Caulobacter sp. FWC2: one gene and its partner. The protein of the gene in region 2 interacts with the protein of the main gene of each other region in a pairwise test. Links are inferred from orthologs where the notes say so. Each region holds a gene or a part of one and is shown on either strand. Other genes may lie near its edges.

Region 1 (7,860 bases), 2.2 Mb from region 2 along the record:
CTGCACGCGGCCGGCCGAGCGGCTGCCCGGCAGCTTGCGCCACAGGACGGGCGAGAGGGTGAAGCCGACCAGGTAGTCGAGGGCGCGGCGCGCCAGGTAGGCCTCGACCAGCTCCATGTCGATGTCGCGCGGATTGGCCATCGCCTCGAGCACCGAGGATTTGGTGATGGCGTTGAAGGTGACCCGCTGGACGGTCATCCCCTTGACCGCTTTCTTCTTGTTCAGCACTTCCAGGACGTGCCAGCTGATCGCTTCCCCTTCGCGGTCGGGGTCGGTGGCCAGGATCAGGCGGTCGGCCCCCTTCATCGCGTCGACGATGTCGGCGATGCGCTTGGAGGCCTTGGCGTCGACTTCCCAGCTCATGGCGAAGTCGTTGTCCGGCTCGACCGAGCCGTCCTTCGACGGCAGGTCGCGGATGTGACCGTAGGAAGCGAGAACCGTGTAGTCGGACCCGAGGTACTTGTTGATGGTCTTGGCCTTGGCCGGGCTCTCGACGACGACGACGTTCATTCTGACTCTTGTTCAGGAAATTGGGATCGCCCGGAAGGCGAGCGCCGGGAAAGTGGGGGCTTCACCCCACGTCTGTCAACGTGAGGACCCAGAAACAGTGAGGCTTGGCCGTCTGGTAGGCGCTTGTTAAGGCCATTGCACGACAATGCGATGGCTAGTTTCACGACTGCATTGAGCCCGATGGACATGACCGTCAATCGGATCGCGACCGAGGCCTATGTCTCGCCGATCCGTCCGATCAAGCCCGTGACCTCGAACGCCGAACGCGCGGAGATCGCCGATCGGCTGAAGGAAGCCGTGCGCGCCGCCCCGGCCGCGGGCACCGGCCTGCTGGTCGATCTGTCGGTCTGAACCGCCTTCCAAGCTTGACCAATCGCCACGTTCCTGACGCGGGGACGTGATTTTTCCAGACGCCTGGGCCGGCGCTTCGGCCCGTGGCCTGGCGGACTGATGGCGCGGTGGAAACGACGAGGGGGCAAGGGCGTCGCCCTGGTCGTGAGCATCGGCGCGCATGTCGGGGTCCTGATGGTCCTGTTCGCCACGCACATCACCCCGCCGCCGCCCGAGCCACCGTCGGTGATGGTTTCGCTGGTCGACCCGCCGCCCCCTCCGCCTCCGCCGCCACCCCCTCCGCCGCCGCCCGCGCCGCACGACGCGCCCAAGTCGCCGGTGAAGGCCCCGGCCAAGCCGCCTTCGCCGGAAAAGCCCAAGGCGGCGCCGAAAGCCGCGCCGCGCTCGCCCTTGCGCGTGTCGAAACTGCAGCCCCCCAAGGACGTTACGCCGCTGCCCGCTAGCCGCAATCCGGGACCCAGCCCCGTGCTGGGCCTGGGCGAGTCCGAACTGATGGGCGCGGCGACGGCCGGCTCGGGCAGCGGCGGCGGTGGCGGCGGTGCGGGATGCGACATGGTCCGGCTGCTGCAGGAGGGCCTGCGCAAGAACCCCCGCGCCCGCGCTTCGCTCCTGCGGGCCCACGGCGCGACGGTCGGGGCCGGGCGCGCGCCCCTGGTCTGGAGCGGCGACTGGGCTAGGGTCTCCGGCGAGGAAGGCGATGGCCTGGCCGGCCTGCGCGAGATGATCATGATGGAGGTGGCCTTCGCCCCGGCCGCCTGTCGCGCTGAGCCGATGCGGGGCCTGGTCCTGATTTCCCTGAACGACGGCCCGGGCGGCGCTCGCTTCGCCCTGGGCGGCGGTCACTGGCGGTGGTCGGACCTGCTGTTCGCCAAGGGCGCGCGCAGGGGCGGCTAGAGAGCGCGGCTAGAGCCGTTCGAGCAGGTACAGGCAGCCGGTCGTGACGGCCGTCGTCTCCCGGCGGAGCGGGATTTCCTGGCGCTCGACGATCCTGAAGCCCGGTGCGCTGGTGGCCTCGACATAGTCGTCGCCGTGGGCGTAGCGGGCCGTGGGCAGGAGCCGCCAGCCTGTCTCGCCCAGTTCGGTGCTGGCGGCCAGCAGGCCGCCAGGCGCGAGGGCCTCGGCGGCGGCCGCGAACAGAGCGGCCAGATCGCCGAAATAGATCAGGACGTCGGCGGCGAGGATCAGGTCGAAGGCGCCCGGCTGGCTCTTGAGAAAGTCGATGGCCTCGGCCTGGACCAGATGATCGTAGCCGCCGCGCTCGACGGCCTTGGCCAGCATGGCGGACGAGAGATCGACCCCGGTCAGTTCAGCGCCGAACCGTTCGAGGGAGGGCGCGGCCAGGCCCGTGCCGCAGCCCAGGTCCAGGATCCGCTCGAATCGCGTGCGGCGGGTCGCCACGAGATCGGCCAGCAAAGCGGGCGCGCGGTAGCCCAGCATCTCGACCAACTGGCGGTCGAACCGTTCGGCGAAGTCGTCGAACAGGGCCTCGACATAGGCCGGCGGCGCCCGGTCGATGCTGGGATCGACCAGCACACGCAGCTCGTGGGCGCGGATCTTGTCGTCCGGATCGCGCGCCTCCAGCCAGGCGCCGAGGGCGCGGGCCGCGTCGAGGCGGTCGAAGGCCACCAGGACGCCGAAACCTTCCCGCGCGACGGTTCCCAGGTCTTCGGCCAGCGGGCCGGCGATACGGGCGTAGACGTCCAGGGCCGCCTCGGCAGGCGACTGGTCGAGGGCGGCATAGGCGGCGGCGCGGGCCCACGTCAGGCGCGGGCTCTCAGGCAGGGGCGCGATCGCATCGGCGGCGGCGAAGGTTTCGGCGGCGCGGGTGAAGGCGCCGGTCAGGAACAGGGCATGGGCTAGGCACTGATGGCGGACCGGTTCGGCGTCCGGCGCCTGGGCCGCCAGCGCCAGCGGCTCGACGGCTTCCTGGAAGCGCCTGGCGATCATCAGGTTGAGGCCCAGGCCGAACAGGGCCTCGTCGTGGCCGGGGCTCATCACCAGGACGGCGCGGAAAGCCGCCTCGGCGTCGTCCTGCCGGCCCTCGCCGCTGGCCGCGACGGCCACGGCGAACATGTCGTCAACAGCCTGGATGTCCATCGGCGTTCCTGATCGTCACGTGCGCGCGACTCGGACGAGTTCGCGCGACGGTCGACGAAGGTTACACACCAGCCACCAGTCCGCCGTCCAGCAACTCGGCCCTCCCCGCCAGACTCAGTTCCACCAGCGCCGCCATCACCGCCGAGGCGGGCGCGGCGGCGGCGCGGACCAGGTCGTTGCGCGATACCGGCGTCGGCGAGAGCAGGGCGGCGACGTGCTCACGCAAGACGTCGTGGTCGATGTCCATGTCCGGCTGAGCCTCGTAGCCGCGCTCGCGTTCGCGCAGGTGGATCTGGCCCGACAGCGAGCGCAGCACGTCCTCGGCGCCCTCGCACAGGATCGCGCCCTGGCGGATCAGGTCGTTCGTGCCCTTCGAGCGCGGGTCCAGCGGCGACCCTGGCACGGCGAAGACGTCGCGGCCCTGCTCGGCGGCCAGGCGGGCGGTGATCAGCGAGCCGGATTTCAGCTCGGCCTCGACCACGACGACCCCCAGGGACAGGCCCGAGATGATGCGGTTGCGGCGCGGGAAGTCCTTGGCCTGGGCGCGGCGGTCGGGGGCGCTCTCGGAGACGACGCAGCCTTCGGCGGCGAGGCGTGCGTGCAGCTTGTCGTGCTCGGGCGGATAGACGTCGCCGACCCCGCCGCCCAGCACGGCCACGGCGCCGGTGGATAGCGAGCCCTCATGCGCCGCGCCGTCGATGCCGCGCGCCATGCCCGAGACCACGACATAGCCGGCGGTCCCCAGGTCCGTGGCCAGCTGGCGGGCGAAGCGCTGGCCGGCGGCCGAGGCGATCCGGGCCCCGACGATGGCGATGGACGGCTCCGACAGCAGCTCGGCGCGGCCCAGGGTCCAGATCACCGGCGGTGGCGGATCGAGGGCCGCCAGGCGCGGCGGGAAGTCGGGCTCGCAGCCGCAGATCAGCCGCGCGCCCAGTTTCGCGCCGGCCTCAAGCTCGCGCTCGACCGCCTCGCGCGGCGGCAGGGACAGCGGTACGGCGCGGCCGCCGCGTCGGGACAGGTCGGGGAGGGCGGATAGCGCTCGCTCGGGCGTGCCGTAGCGGTCGATCAGGTGCTCGAAGGCGACGGGGCCGACGGTCTCGGTGCGCGCCAGGCGCAGCCAGGCGAAGCGCTGGATGTCCGAGAGCCGGCCTGGAATCACGGCGCGTCGATGACGGGCGGCGGGGCCTCGTCCTTCTTCTTGCCGATCTTGGGCTCCTGGCCCTTCAGCAGGCGGGCGATGTTCTCGCGGTGGCGGATGAAGATCAGCACCGCCATGAACAGGCACAGCACCATGATCGGATAGGGCTGGTCGAAGGCCAGGGCGAACGGCGCGGCCAGGACGGCGGCGACCAGGGCGGCCAGCGAGCTGATGCGCAGCAGGAAGGCCACGGCCAGCCAGGTCGCGCCGGCGGCGACGCCCACCGGCCAGGCGGCGCTGAGCAGCACGCCGTAGAAGGTAGCCACGCCCTTGCCGCCCTTGAACTTCAGCCAGACGGGGAACAGGTGGCCCAGGAACGCCGCGCCGCCGGCCAGGGCGATCACCGCCGCGTTGCCGTGGGTCAGGTAGCGGGCCAACAGCACCGCCACGACGCCCTTGCCGGCGTCGCCCAGCAGGGTGATGGCCGCCAGGTCCTTGCGGCCCGAGCGCAACACGTTCGTCGCGCCGATATTGCCCGAGCCGATTTGGCGGATGTCGCCGGCCCCGCCCAGCCGCGTGGCGATCAGCCCGAACGGAATGGATCCGAGCAGGTAGCTGCCCACGATGGTGATGGCGAGCGTCAGATAGGTGGCGGCGGCGAGATCTTGCACGGATCGACCTTAAGGCGAGTTGCGCGCGAATTCAACCGCTGCGCAAGCGAGAGTTGTGACGCCTAGGTGTAGTGCAGACTCGGAGCCGGGGCAAAACCGGCGGTCAGGCGCCTTGCACCAGTTTCAGCAAGGCTTGGCCGGGCGGCGAGAAGGCCAGCGGCGCGACCAGCACGTTGCTGAGGACGATCGCGGCCAGGCCCCAGGCATAGGCGGGGTGCACGCGCTTGCGGGTCACGAGGTCGGCGACAGGGCCGGCCAGGCCGAACAGCAGGATGACGCCGAACATCACCAGAGGCGCGGCCTCGCCGAAGGACGGCATCGGCAGCAGACGGCCCAGGCCAGGGCCGAGTATGGTGATGGTCGCGCACAGCATCAGACGCTTGTGCCATTCGGCCTTGCGCCGCAGGGCGACGCCGCCCGCGATCAGCCCGGCGAAGGCCATGACGCCCAGCAGATTCAGGAACAGGAAGATGGCGGGCGGGAAGAACGGCGGGACCCGGCCGTAGCGGATCGCGAACAGCGTCGCGACCAAGGCCATGATCGCCATCAGTCCCGCCAGCCCGGCGCCCACCATGCCCACCTGACGGTGCAGCTTCAGCGATCCGCGCGCGATGAAGGCGGGTTGGGCCACGAACAACAGCACCCAGCAGGTCGAGATCGCGCCGTGGACATGAAGCAGCAGCGGCAGGCCCGGCGGCGCGAAGTCGCCCGGCACCGTCGTAGAGAAGCCGCCCACGAACACGGCCGCCATCAGCAGCGACATGATCAGGTAGAATCGGCGACCGACGCTTGCTGCGGGCCGACGGCTCATCTCCATCGCGGTCATCTGGCTCCCCCCGGATACGCGTGCGGGGAGAGTGCTGGAGACTGGGTCTTTTTACAATGGGAGACCGGTGATATTCGAAATCGTTTCCGCGACTGCCGTCGAAGGCGTCACCCCTCCGCCCGGTGCACGACACGCCCGTCGACCACGGTCATAAGCACCTGGCCTTGCAGGCGGCGTCCGTCGAACGGCGAGTTCTTGGACTTCGACAGCAGGCGGGCGGCGTCGACGATGATCGGGGCGTCGATGTCGCACAGCACCAGATCCGCCGGCGCGCCCGGAGCGATGCGGCCGCCGCGCAGGCCCAGCAGCTCGGCCGGGGCCAGGGTGACGGCGCGGATCAGGTCGACCAGGGCGATGCGCTCGTCGTGATACAGCGACAGCAGGGCCGGCAGCAGGGTTTCAAGGCCCACGGCGCCGGGCACGGCCTCGTCGAACGGCAGGCGCTTGTCCTCGGCCGGGGCCGGGCTGTGCGACGAGACGACGATGTCGATCAGGCCGCTGGCCAGGGCCTCGATCAGCGCCTGGCGGTCGTCCTCGCCGCGCAGGGGCGGGTTGAGCTTGGCGAAGGTGCGGTAGTCGCCGATGTCCAGCTCGTTGAACGAGAGGTGGTTGATCGACACCGAGGCGCTGATCCGCAGGCCCTTTTTCTTGGCGCGCTGAAGCGTCTCCAACGCCTGGGCCGAGGTGATCTGGTCGACCAGGAGCCGGCCGCCGGTGGCTTCCAGCAGGGCGACGTCGCGCTCCAGCATGATCCGCTCGGCCATCGGCGAGATCGAGGGCAGGCCCATGCGGCCGGCGAACTCGCCGCCGATCGCAGCCCCGCCCTTGGCCAGCCACGGGTCCATCGGACGGTGGGCCAGCAGGGTGTCGAAGCCCTTGGCGTAGGTCAGGACGCGCTGCATGACCTTGCTGTCGACGATCGGCTTGCCCGCGTCGGTGATGTAAACGCAGCCGGCCTCGCGCATCAGGCCGATCTCGGCCATCTGCTCGCCGTGCAGGCCCTTGGTCGCCGCGCCGGCCACCAGGATGCGGGCGCTGTCGATGTCGCGGGCCCGGCGCAGAATGAAGTCGACGACGCTGGGGTCGTCGATGGCGGGAGCCGTGTCGGGCTGGACCACCATCGAGGTGACGCCGCCTGCCGCCGCGGCCTTCGCCGCCGAAGCCAGGGTTTCCTTGGTCTCGGCCCCGGGCTCGCCGGTGCGGACGCGCAGGTCGATCAGGCCAGGAGCCAGCAGCGCCCCGCCGCAGTCGATGACGCGCACGGCCTTCGACAGCTTGCCGAACTCGCGGCCCTTGGCGACGTCGGCGATGACGCCTTCGGAGACGATGACGCCGCCGGGACCGTCATAGCCGCTCTCGGGGTCGACCAGGCGAGCGTTGACGAGGGCGATGGGCTGGGCGGACGTCATTGGCTGGCCTCCAGGCGCGCGGCCAGGCTGGTCAGCACCGCCATCCTGGCGGCGACGCCCATCTCGACCTGGTCCTGGATCAGGCTAACGGCCGGATCGTCGGCGACGTCGGAGTCGATCTCGACGCCCCGGTTCATCGGGCCAGGGTGCATGACCTTGGCGCCGGGCGCCGCGCGGGCCAGCTTTTCGCGGTCCAGGCCATAGAAGCGGAAATACTCGCGGGTCGAGGGCACGAAGGCGCCCTGCATCCGCTCCAGCTGCAGGCGCAGCATCATGACGACATCGGCGCCGGCCAGGCCGGACTTCATGTCGTGGTGGACGGTGACGCCCCAGCGCTCGGCCTGGGCCGGCATCAGGGTGGGCGGGCCGACCAGGCGCACGCTGGCGCCCAGGGTGTGCAGCAGCGAGACGTTCGAGCGCGCCACGCGGCTGTGCAGCACGTCGCCGCAGATCGCCACGGTCAGGCCCGAGACGCGGCCGAAGGCGCGGCGGATCGACAGGGCGTCCAGCAGGGCCTGGGTCGGGTGCTCGTGCTGGCCGTCGCCGGCGTTGACCACGTGGCCGCTGACCTTCTGCGACAGCAAGGAAGCCGCGCCCGACGAGGCGTGGCGCACGACCAGCAGGTCGGGCCGCATGGCGTTCAGGGTGACCGCCGTGTCGATCAGGGTCTCGCCCTTGGCCACCGACGAGGTCTTGGGGTTCATGTTGACGACGTCGGCGCCCAGCCGCTTGCCGGCCAGCTCGAACGAGCTCTGGGTGCGGGTGCTGTTCTCGAAGAACAGGTTCATCAGCGTCCGACCGTGCAGCAGGTCCAGGCTCTTGGACGTCTGGCGGTTGAAGGCGACGAAGGCGTCGGCC
Region 2 (7,702 bases):
CCGTACGGTTCGCAGGGCTGGCCGGCGATGCGGGGCTCGGCGCGGGAGAAGGCGGCGAAGATTTCCGGGTTGGCGCAGACCTCGACCGCGCCGGTCTGGCCGCCGGAGTCCTCGACGATCTCCACCCGCCAGAACGACGGCGGCGGGATGGCGGTCGACGGGGCCTGGGTCTGGTCGCAGGCGGTGAGCCCCATCAGCAGCGCCAGTCCGATCCAGTTACGCATCTCGCAAGCCCCAAAGACTACACGCGTAAATCAACTCGCAACCGGGTGCGCCGTCAAGCTTCGGGCACGAAAAAGGGGACGCCTTCCAGCGTCCCCTTCGTCATTCGAATGTCTCGGCGATCAGCCGGCCAGGATCGCCTTGACGGCGGCCAGGCCTTCGTTGGCCTTGCTGTCGTCGGGCGCGCCGCCTTGGGCGAAATCGGCCTTGCCGCCGGCGCCCTGGCCGCCCATGGCGATCACGGCGGCCTTGGCGAGGTCGGCGGCGCTGTACTTGCCAGTCAGGTCGGCGGTCACGGCCACGGTGACGGCGGCCTTGCCGTCGGACGTGCCGACCAGAGCCACGACGCCGCCGTTTGTCAGCTGCTTCTTGAACTCCTCGGCGACGCCGCGCAGCTCCTTGCCGCCGACGCCATCCAACACGCGGGCGATCAGGGCCACGCCATTGACGTTCTCAGGACCCGAGGCCGCGCCGCCACCGCCCAGGGCCAGTTGCTTCTTGGCGTCGGCCAGTTCCTTCTCGAGACGCTTGCGTTCGGCGATCAGGGCGTCGACGCGCGCGCCGACCTCAAGGACCGGGGTCTTGAACTGGTCGGCCAGCGCCTTGGCCACACCGGCCTGGTCCAGCAGGAAGCGACGCGCCGCCTCGCCGGTCAGGGCCTCGATGCGGCGCACGCCGGCGGCGACGCCTTGCTCCGAGACGATCTTGAACAGGGCGATGTCGCCAGTGCGCGCCACGTGGGTGCCGCCGCACAGTTCGACCGAATAGGCCTTGGCCTCATCGGCCAGCGACTTGCCAAGCGTGAGGACGCGGACGCTGTCGCCGTACTTCTCGCCGAACAGCGCCACGGCGCCGGCCTCGATAGCCTCTTGCGGGGCCATTTCCTTGGTCTCGGCCGGGACGTTCTGGCGGATGACTTCGTTGACCTCGGCCTCGATGCGGTCGAGCTCCTCGGCGGTCAGCGGACCGCCGTGGCTGAAGTCGAAGCGCATGCGCTCGCCATCGACCATCTGGCCCTTCTGGGCGACATGCGGGCCCAGCACATGGTGCAGGGCGGCGTGAACCAGGTGGGCGGCCGAGTGGTTGGAGCGCGTGGTGTGGCGGCGCTCGGCGTCGACCGAGACCACGACCTGGTCACCGACCTTCAGCTCGCCCGACAGCTCGACACGGTGGACGAACAGCTCGCCGGCCTGCTTCTGGGTGTCGATGACCCGGTTCTCGCGGCCGTTGGCTTCCAGCACGCCGGTGTCGCCGGCCTGGCCGCCGCTCTCGGCGTAGAAGCTGGTGCGGTCCAGCAGCACCTCGACGGTCGTACCGCCCGTGGCGCTTTCGACCTCGACGCCGTCGACCAGCAGCGCCTTCACGACGCCCGTGGTCTCAGTGTTTTCGTAGCCGACGAAGTCCGTCGCGCCGGCCTTTTCCTTGATCGCGAACCAGGCGGCCGCGCCGGCCTGCTGGCCCGAACCCGCCCAGTTGGCGCGCGCCATCTGGCGCTGCTTTTCCATGGCCGAGTCGAAGGCGTCGGTGTCGACGGTCAGGCCCTTGGCGCGGACAGCGTCCTGGGTCAGGTCCAGCGGGAAGCCATAGGTGTCATAGAGCTTGAAGGCGGTCTCGCCGTCCAGCACGCCGCCGGCGGTCAGGTTGGCGGTGGCCTCGTCCAGCAGGCCCATGCCGCGACCCAGGGTGACGCGGAAGCGCTCTTCTTCCTGGCGCAGGGTCTCGATGATCGAGGCCTCGGCGCGGCGCAGTTCCGGATAGGCCTGGCCCATCTCGGCCACCAGGGTCGGAGCCAGGCGGTGCATCAGGGGCTCCTGAGCGCCCAGCAGATAGGCATGGCGCATGGCGCGGCGCATGATCCGGCGCAGGACGTAGCCACGGCCTTCGTTCGACGGCGTGACGCCATCGGCCAGCAGGAACGAGGACGAGCGCAGGTGGTCGGCGATGACCCGGTGCGACGGCGCTTCCGCGCCTTCGGCCTTGACGCCCGTCAGTTCGACGCTGGCGGCGATCAGGCTCTTGAACAGGTCGACGTCGTAGTTGTTGTGCACGCCTTGCAGGACGGCCGCGACGCGTTCCAGGCCCATGCCCGTGTCGATCGAAGGCTTGGGCAGCGAGAGGCGCTCGCCGCCAGCCAGCTGCTCGAACTGCATGAACACGAGGTTCCAGATCTCGATGAAGCGGTCGCCATCCTCATCGGGGCTGCCCGGAGGGCCGCCGGGGATGCCTTCGCCGTGGTCGAAGAAGATCTCCGAGCACGGGCCACAGGGGCCGGTGTCGCCCATGGACCAGAAGTTGTCGCTGGTCGGGATGCGGATGATGCGATCGTCCGACAGGCCGGCGATCTTTTTCCACAGATCCGCCGCCTCGTCGTCGGTGTGATAGACCGTGACCAGCAGCTTCTCCTTCGGCAGCGCGAAGTCGCGGGTCAGCAGGGTCCAGGCGTGGTGGATCGCCTGTTCCTTGAAGTAGTCGCCGAACGAGAAGTTGCCCAGCATCTCGAAGAAGGTGTGGTGGCGGGCCGTGTAGCCGACATTGTCCAAGTCGTTGTGCTTGCCGCCGGCGCGGACGCACTTCTGCGAGCTGGCCGCGCGCGGATGGGCCGGCGTCTCGGCGCCGGTGAACACGTTCTTGAACGGCACCATGCCGGCATTGACGAACAGCAGGGTCGGATCGTTCTGCGGCACCAGCGGCGCCGACGGAACGACGGCGTGATCGGCCTTGCCGAAATAGTCGAGGAAGGTGCTGCGGATCTCGTTCAAGCTGGGCATGAGCGTCTCAAGTCTGGCGTACCGGTCCGGCAGGCGGCCGGGAGTCGGGCGCTGCATAGCGCGGTTTTTAGCGAAGGGGAAACCGACTCGAAGATGGGGGCTGTCGACACGGGAGAAAAGAGCCCGTTCGCGGGCTGGGAGGCGCACGACCTACCCCCTCCACCGTCGCTCCTGCCGCCCCCTCCCCAAGAGGAGGAGGAAAAGTAGAGGCGCCATTTCGGCCCATGACACATGGCCTCTTCAGGCGCTTCGCGCCAGTTCCCCCTGAGGGGCCTGATCAACGAAAATAGGCCGCCTGGCATGGGGTCCAGGCGGCCTGCAATCGCGGCCCCCGCGGCGGTCCGGCCGCGGGCGTGTTGAAGGCGGGGACGCCCGGGGTCGGGCGAGGGCCGCGAAACCTTGCGAGGAGACTATTCTTCCTCGCCATCCTCCGGGCCGCCGACCAGGAGCTCTTCCTCGATCTTTTGCGACGACTTGCGGACGGCCGCTTCGATGGAGGCGGCGACGTCGGGATTGGTCTTCAGGAACTCGCGGACATTGTCGCGGCCCTGGCCGATGCGCTGGCTGCCGTACGAGAACCACGAGCCGGCCTTGTCGATGATCCCGGCCTTGACGCCCAGGTCGATGACTTCGCCCAGCTTGGAGATGCCCTCGCCGTACATGATGTCGAACTCGACCTCGCGGAACGGCGGGGCCACCTTGTTCTTGACGACCTTGACGCGAACATTGTTGCCGATGATCTCGTCACGGACCTTCACCGAGCCGGTGCGGCGGATGTCCAGCCGCACCGAGGCGTAGAACTTCAGCGCGTTGCCGCCGGTGGTCGTTTCCGGGCTGCCATACATCACCCCGATCTTGTGGCGGATCTGGTTGATGAAGATGACGATGGTGTTGGCCTTGTTGATCGAGGCGGTCAGCTTGCGCAGCGCCTGGCTCATCAGACGGGCTTGCAGGCCCGGCAGGCTGTCGCCCATCTCGCCTTCGATTTCGGCCTTGGGCGTCAGGGCGGCGACCGAGTCGATCACGACGATGTCGACGGCGCCCGAACGCACCAGGGTGTCGGTGATCTCCAGGGCTTGTTCGCCGTTGTCGGGCTGCGAGACCAGCAGGTTGTCGAGATTGACGCCCAGCTTGAACGCATAGCCCGGATCCAGGGCGTGCTCGGCGTCGACGAAGGCGGCGGTGCCGCCGGCCTTCTGGACCTCGGCCACAACGTGCAAAGCCAGGGTCGTCTTGCCCGAGCTTTCCGGGCCATAGATCTCGATGATCCGGCCCTTGGGCAGGCCGCCGATGCCGAGCGCGATGTCCAGGCCGAGCGAGCCGGTGGAGACGGACTCCATCTCGACCTTGCCCTTTTCGCCCAGCTTCATCACCGAGCCCTTGCCGAACGCGCGGTCGATCTGGGCGAGAGCCGCCTCTAGCGCGCGTTGCTTGTCGCCTTCTTCTTTGCCCACGAGTTTCAAAGCCGCCTGACTAGCCATTGTTGTCCGCCCTCTATCCCATGATTCCGGTCGCCCGATCGGCGCTTCCCGCGCCGCGTCCCAACGACCTGTGGAACATGATGAAGTCGTACGCCCTTTGTTCCATGTTCGCAAGATGTTCCCGTCGCTTCCCGCGCCAGAAACGACCGTTTCTGTCGTAGGCCCGAACGCCGCACGGAAAGACACTGGAATTGGGCTCGTGCGGACGCCTCTGAAACGGCTCTTTAAGTCCCGCCGTGCAAGCTTCTAAGCATCTTGGGGGAACGCCGACTTGTCCATCGACCCGCGCCGCCTTCTGGGCCTGGCGTTCGCCAGCGCCGATCTTCTCGTCGAACTGCAGAACGGCCGCGTGCGCCTGGCGCTGGGAGCCGCGCAGAAGGTCATGGGCCAAGGCGAGGCCGCTCTGACCGGCAAGGTGTGGCCGCATCTCTTCCATGCCGATGACCAGCCGCTGATGGACGCCATGCTGAACTGCGCCGATGACGGCGTGCGCCGGGGTCCCGTCGTGCTTCGCCTGAGCGGTCCCGGAGACCGCCACGTCCGCGTGATCCTGCGCGCCCTGCCCGAAAACGACGGCCGGGTCTCGCTGGCCGTCACCGCCGCCCAGTCGGCCGGTCCGCCCCTGACCGCGGGTACGCTGCACCCGCGAGATTCGTTCGACGACATCGCCAAAGGCCTGTTCGAGGCCGCCCGCGTCACCGGCCTGGAACTGGAGCTCGCCATGGTCGAGTTCGCCGGTCTGGAGGCCATGCGGAACGACCTTCCCCCGGTAGAGGCGGCCGCCCTCGATGTGCGCGTCGCCAGCGCCGTCCGCGCCGAATCGCACGGCGGTTCCGCCGCCACTCAGCTGTCGCCCGATCGCTTCGCCCTGCTGCGCACCCGGGACGACCGCCCGGACAACATGATCAAGCGCCTGACCCGCATGGTCAGCGCCGAGGCCAGCGCCCATCTCGTGCCGCTGGAAGGCGGCAGTGGCTCGGCCCGCGCCTTGCGCGCTCTGCGGTACGCGCTCGACGACTTCCTGCGCGAGGGCCTGAAGAGCGCGCCGCCGCTCACGCTGTCCGAGGCGATGAACCGCTCCGTGAAGCGCACCCTGGCCCGCGCCGGCGCCCTGGGCGTGGCCGTCAGCCAGCGCCGTTTCACCCTTGCCTACCAACCGGTCGTGTCTTTGGCGACCGGCGCGACGCACCACCACGAGGTGCTGGTGCGCTTCGAGGACGGCGGCAGTCCGTTCGCCCTGATCCGCATGGCCGAGGAATTCGACCTGATCGAGGAACTGGACCACGCCATCGTCGAACAGGCGGTGAAGAAGCTGGCCAACGACCAGGAGCGCAAGCTGAAGCTGGCTGTGAACGTCTCGGGACGCACCATCGTCAGCGAGACCTTCGTCGACCATATCGGCCGTCTGCTGGCCAAGCACGACGAGGCCAAGGGCAGGCTGATCTTCGAGGTCACCGAGACGGCCGCGATCGACGACCTGCCGCGCGCCAACCGCCATATCCAGAGCCTGCGCGCCATGGGTTCGTTGGTCTGCCTGGACGACTTCGGCGCCGGCTCGTCGTCCTTCGCCTATCTGCAGCAGCTGTCCCTCGATATCGTCAAGATCGATGGCCGCTATGTCCGCGAGCTGGCCGACAACGGCCGCGACGGCGCCCTGGTGCGTCGCCTGGTCGATCTGTGCCGCGACCTCAACATCCGCACCGTGGCCGAAATGGTCGAGACCGTGGAGGTGGCCGATATCGTCCGCGCCGCCGGCGTCGACTTCGCCCAGGGCTGGCTCTACGGCAGACCCGCCGACAAGCCGAGCCCGGCCCTGCGCCCCAATCCGCCGATCGCCGCGATAGCCCGCCGGACGGGCGCGTCGGAGAGCTGGGGGTAAAATAGACTCTCCTCCCCCTTTATGGGGGAGGTGGCCCGAAGGGCCGGAGGGGGCGGCGCAGGCGCATCGCGGCGTCGCCCCATCCACCACTTCGTGGTCCCCCTTCCCCATAAAGGGGAAGGAGAATTCAGGACGTCAGGCCTTGCCGCCCTTGCTGACGATGTAGTCGTCGATCACGCGCTCCAGCGTGGTCAGCGGGGTCATGCCCGAGAGCAGGCCCGCGTCGTGGAACTCGCGGATGTCGAACTTCTTGCCCAGCGCCTTCTGGGCCTTGGCGCGGGCGCGCAGCCAGACGATCTTGCCGATCATGTAGCTGCAGGCCTGGCCCGGCCACACGACGTAGCGTTCGATCTCGGTGATCGAGCCGCTTTCCTCGTCGCCCATGGTCTCGGCCATGTACTTCACGGCCTGCTCGCGGCTCCACTTCTTGTAGTGCATGCCGGTGTCGACCACGAGGCGCACGGCGCGGAACAGGGCGTCGTGCAGCATGCCGATGTGGCCGCGCGGGTCGGTCTTGTAGATGCCCATCTCGACGGCCAGTTGCTCGGAATAGAGCGCCCAGCCCTCGGTGTAGCCCGAGAAACCGATGATCTTGCGGATCATGGGCAGGCCCTTGGCCTCGTTCGAAATCGACAGCTGCAGGTGGTGGCCCGGGACGCCCTCGTGCACCGTCAGGGTGGTCAGGGTGTACTTGGCCTGCTCCTTGGTGTCGCGCAGGTTGATCCAGTAGATGCCCGGACGCTTGCCGTCGAGCGACGGCGAATTGTAGTAGCCGCCCGGCGCGCCGGCCTCGATGGCCTTGGGCACGCGGCGGATCTCCAGCGGCGCCTTGGGCAGGGCGCCGAAATAGGCCGGCAGCTGCTTCTGGATCCAGGCGGCCTTGTCGTTCAGGTCCTTGATCAGCTGTTCCTTGGCCGCGTCGGTGTTCGGATAAATGTCCTCGCCCAGCTTGGCCAGGCGCTCGCCGACCGTGCCCTTGGTCATGCCGATGCTCTTGAAGAGCTTGTCGGCCTCGGCGTTGATCGACTTCACCAGGTCCAGGCCCAGCTGGTGGATCTCGTCCGGCTTCAGGTCCGAGGTCGTATAGTTCTTCAGCGACACGGCGTAGTAGTCGCCGCCGTCCTTCAGGCGCCATACGCCGGCGTCGTGGGTGGCCTTGCTACGGACGCCTTCGAGCAAGGCGATCTGGCGCTTCAGGGCCGGCAGGACCGAGCCTTCATAGATCCGCGAAGCCTCGGCGGCCCAGTCGCCGGCGATCTTCTTGTCTTTCGTCCGGCGGGCGATCGACTTGACCAGCGGCGCTTCGGCCGTTGGAGTGTCGGCGAAGGCCTTCATCTGGACCAGGGTCTTGT

Evidence for each region.
Region 1: the proteins of recA (region 2) and dprA interact in binary tests that used the Bacillus subtilis proteins (3 or more experiments, as listed by UniProt). The link is inferred for Caulobacter sp. FWC2 from one-to-one orthologs.

What each region holds. Positions count from the first base shown.
Region 1 is NZ_PEBF01000001.1:1,669,625-1,677,484, forward strand. The notes cover bases 2,069-5,029. They hold dprA (DNA-processing protein DprA), read right to left. Parts: upstream 4,118-5,029; coding sequence 3,020-4,117; downstream 2,069-3,019. Other genes in these bases: CSW62_RS08210 (class I SAM-dependent methyltransferase), read right to left, coding at 2,069-2,958; plsY (glycerol-3-phosphate 1-O-acyltransferase PlsY), read right to left, coding at 4,114-4,767; CSW62_RS08225 (hypothetical protein), read right to left, coding at 4,871-5,029. In the rest of the region: topA (type I DNA topoisomerase), read right to left, coding at 1-510; CSW62_RS26090 (hypothetical protein), read left to right, coding at 691-861; CSW62_RS08205 (hypothetical protein), read left to right, coding at 961-1,755; more of CSW62_RS08210, read right to left, coding at 1,765-2,068; more of CSW62_RS08225, read right to left, coding at 5,030-5,593; pyrC (dihydroorotase), read right to left, coding at 5,701-7,002; CSW62_RS08235 (aspartate carbamoyltransferase catalytic subunit), read right to left, coding at 6,999-7,860. UniProt on the Bacillus subtilis protein: Protein that helps load RecA onto ssDNA during transformation. Binds cooperatively to circular ssDNA, is able to bridge different segments of DNA. Favors the loading of RecA onto SsbA- or SsbB-coated ssDNA and formation of RecA-DNA filaments.
Region 2 is NZ_PEBF01000001.1:3,820,725-3,828,426, forward strand. The notes cover bases 2,437-5,239. They hold recA (recombinase RecA), read right to left. Parts: upstream 4,472-5,239; coding sequence 3,401-4,471; downstream 2,437-3,400. Other genes in these bases: alaS (alanine--tRNA ligase), read right to left, coding at 2,437-2,990; CSW62_RS18225 (EAL domain-containing protein), read left to right, coding at 4,743-5,239. In the rest of the region: CSW62_RS18210 (hypothetical protein), read right to left, coding at 1-224; more of alaS, read right to left, coding at 345-2,436; more of CSW62_RS18225, read left to right, coding at 5,240-6,350; CSW62_RS18230 (DUF885 family protein), read right to left, coding at 6,486-7,702. UniProt on the Bacillus subtilis protein: Multifunctional protein involved in homologous recombination, DNA repair and competence.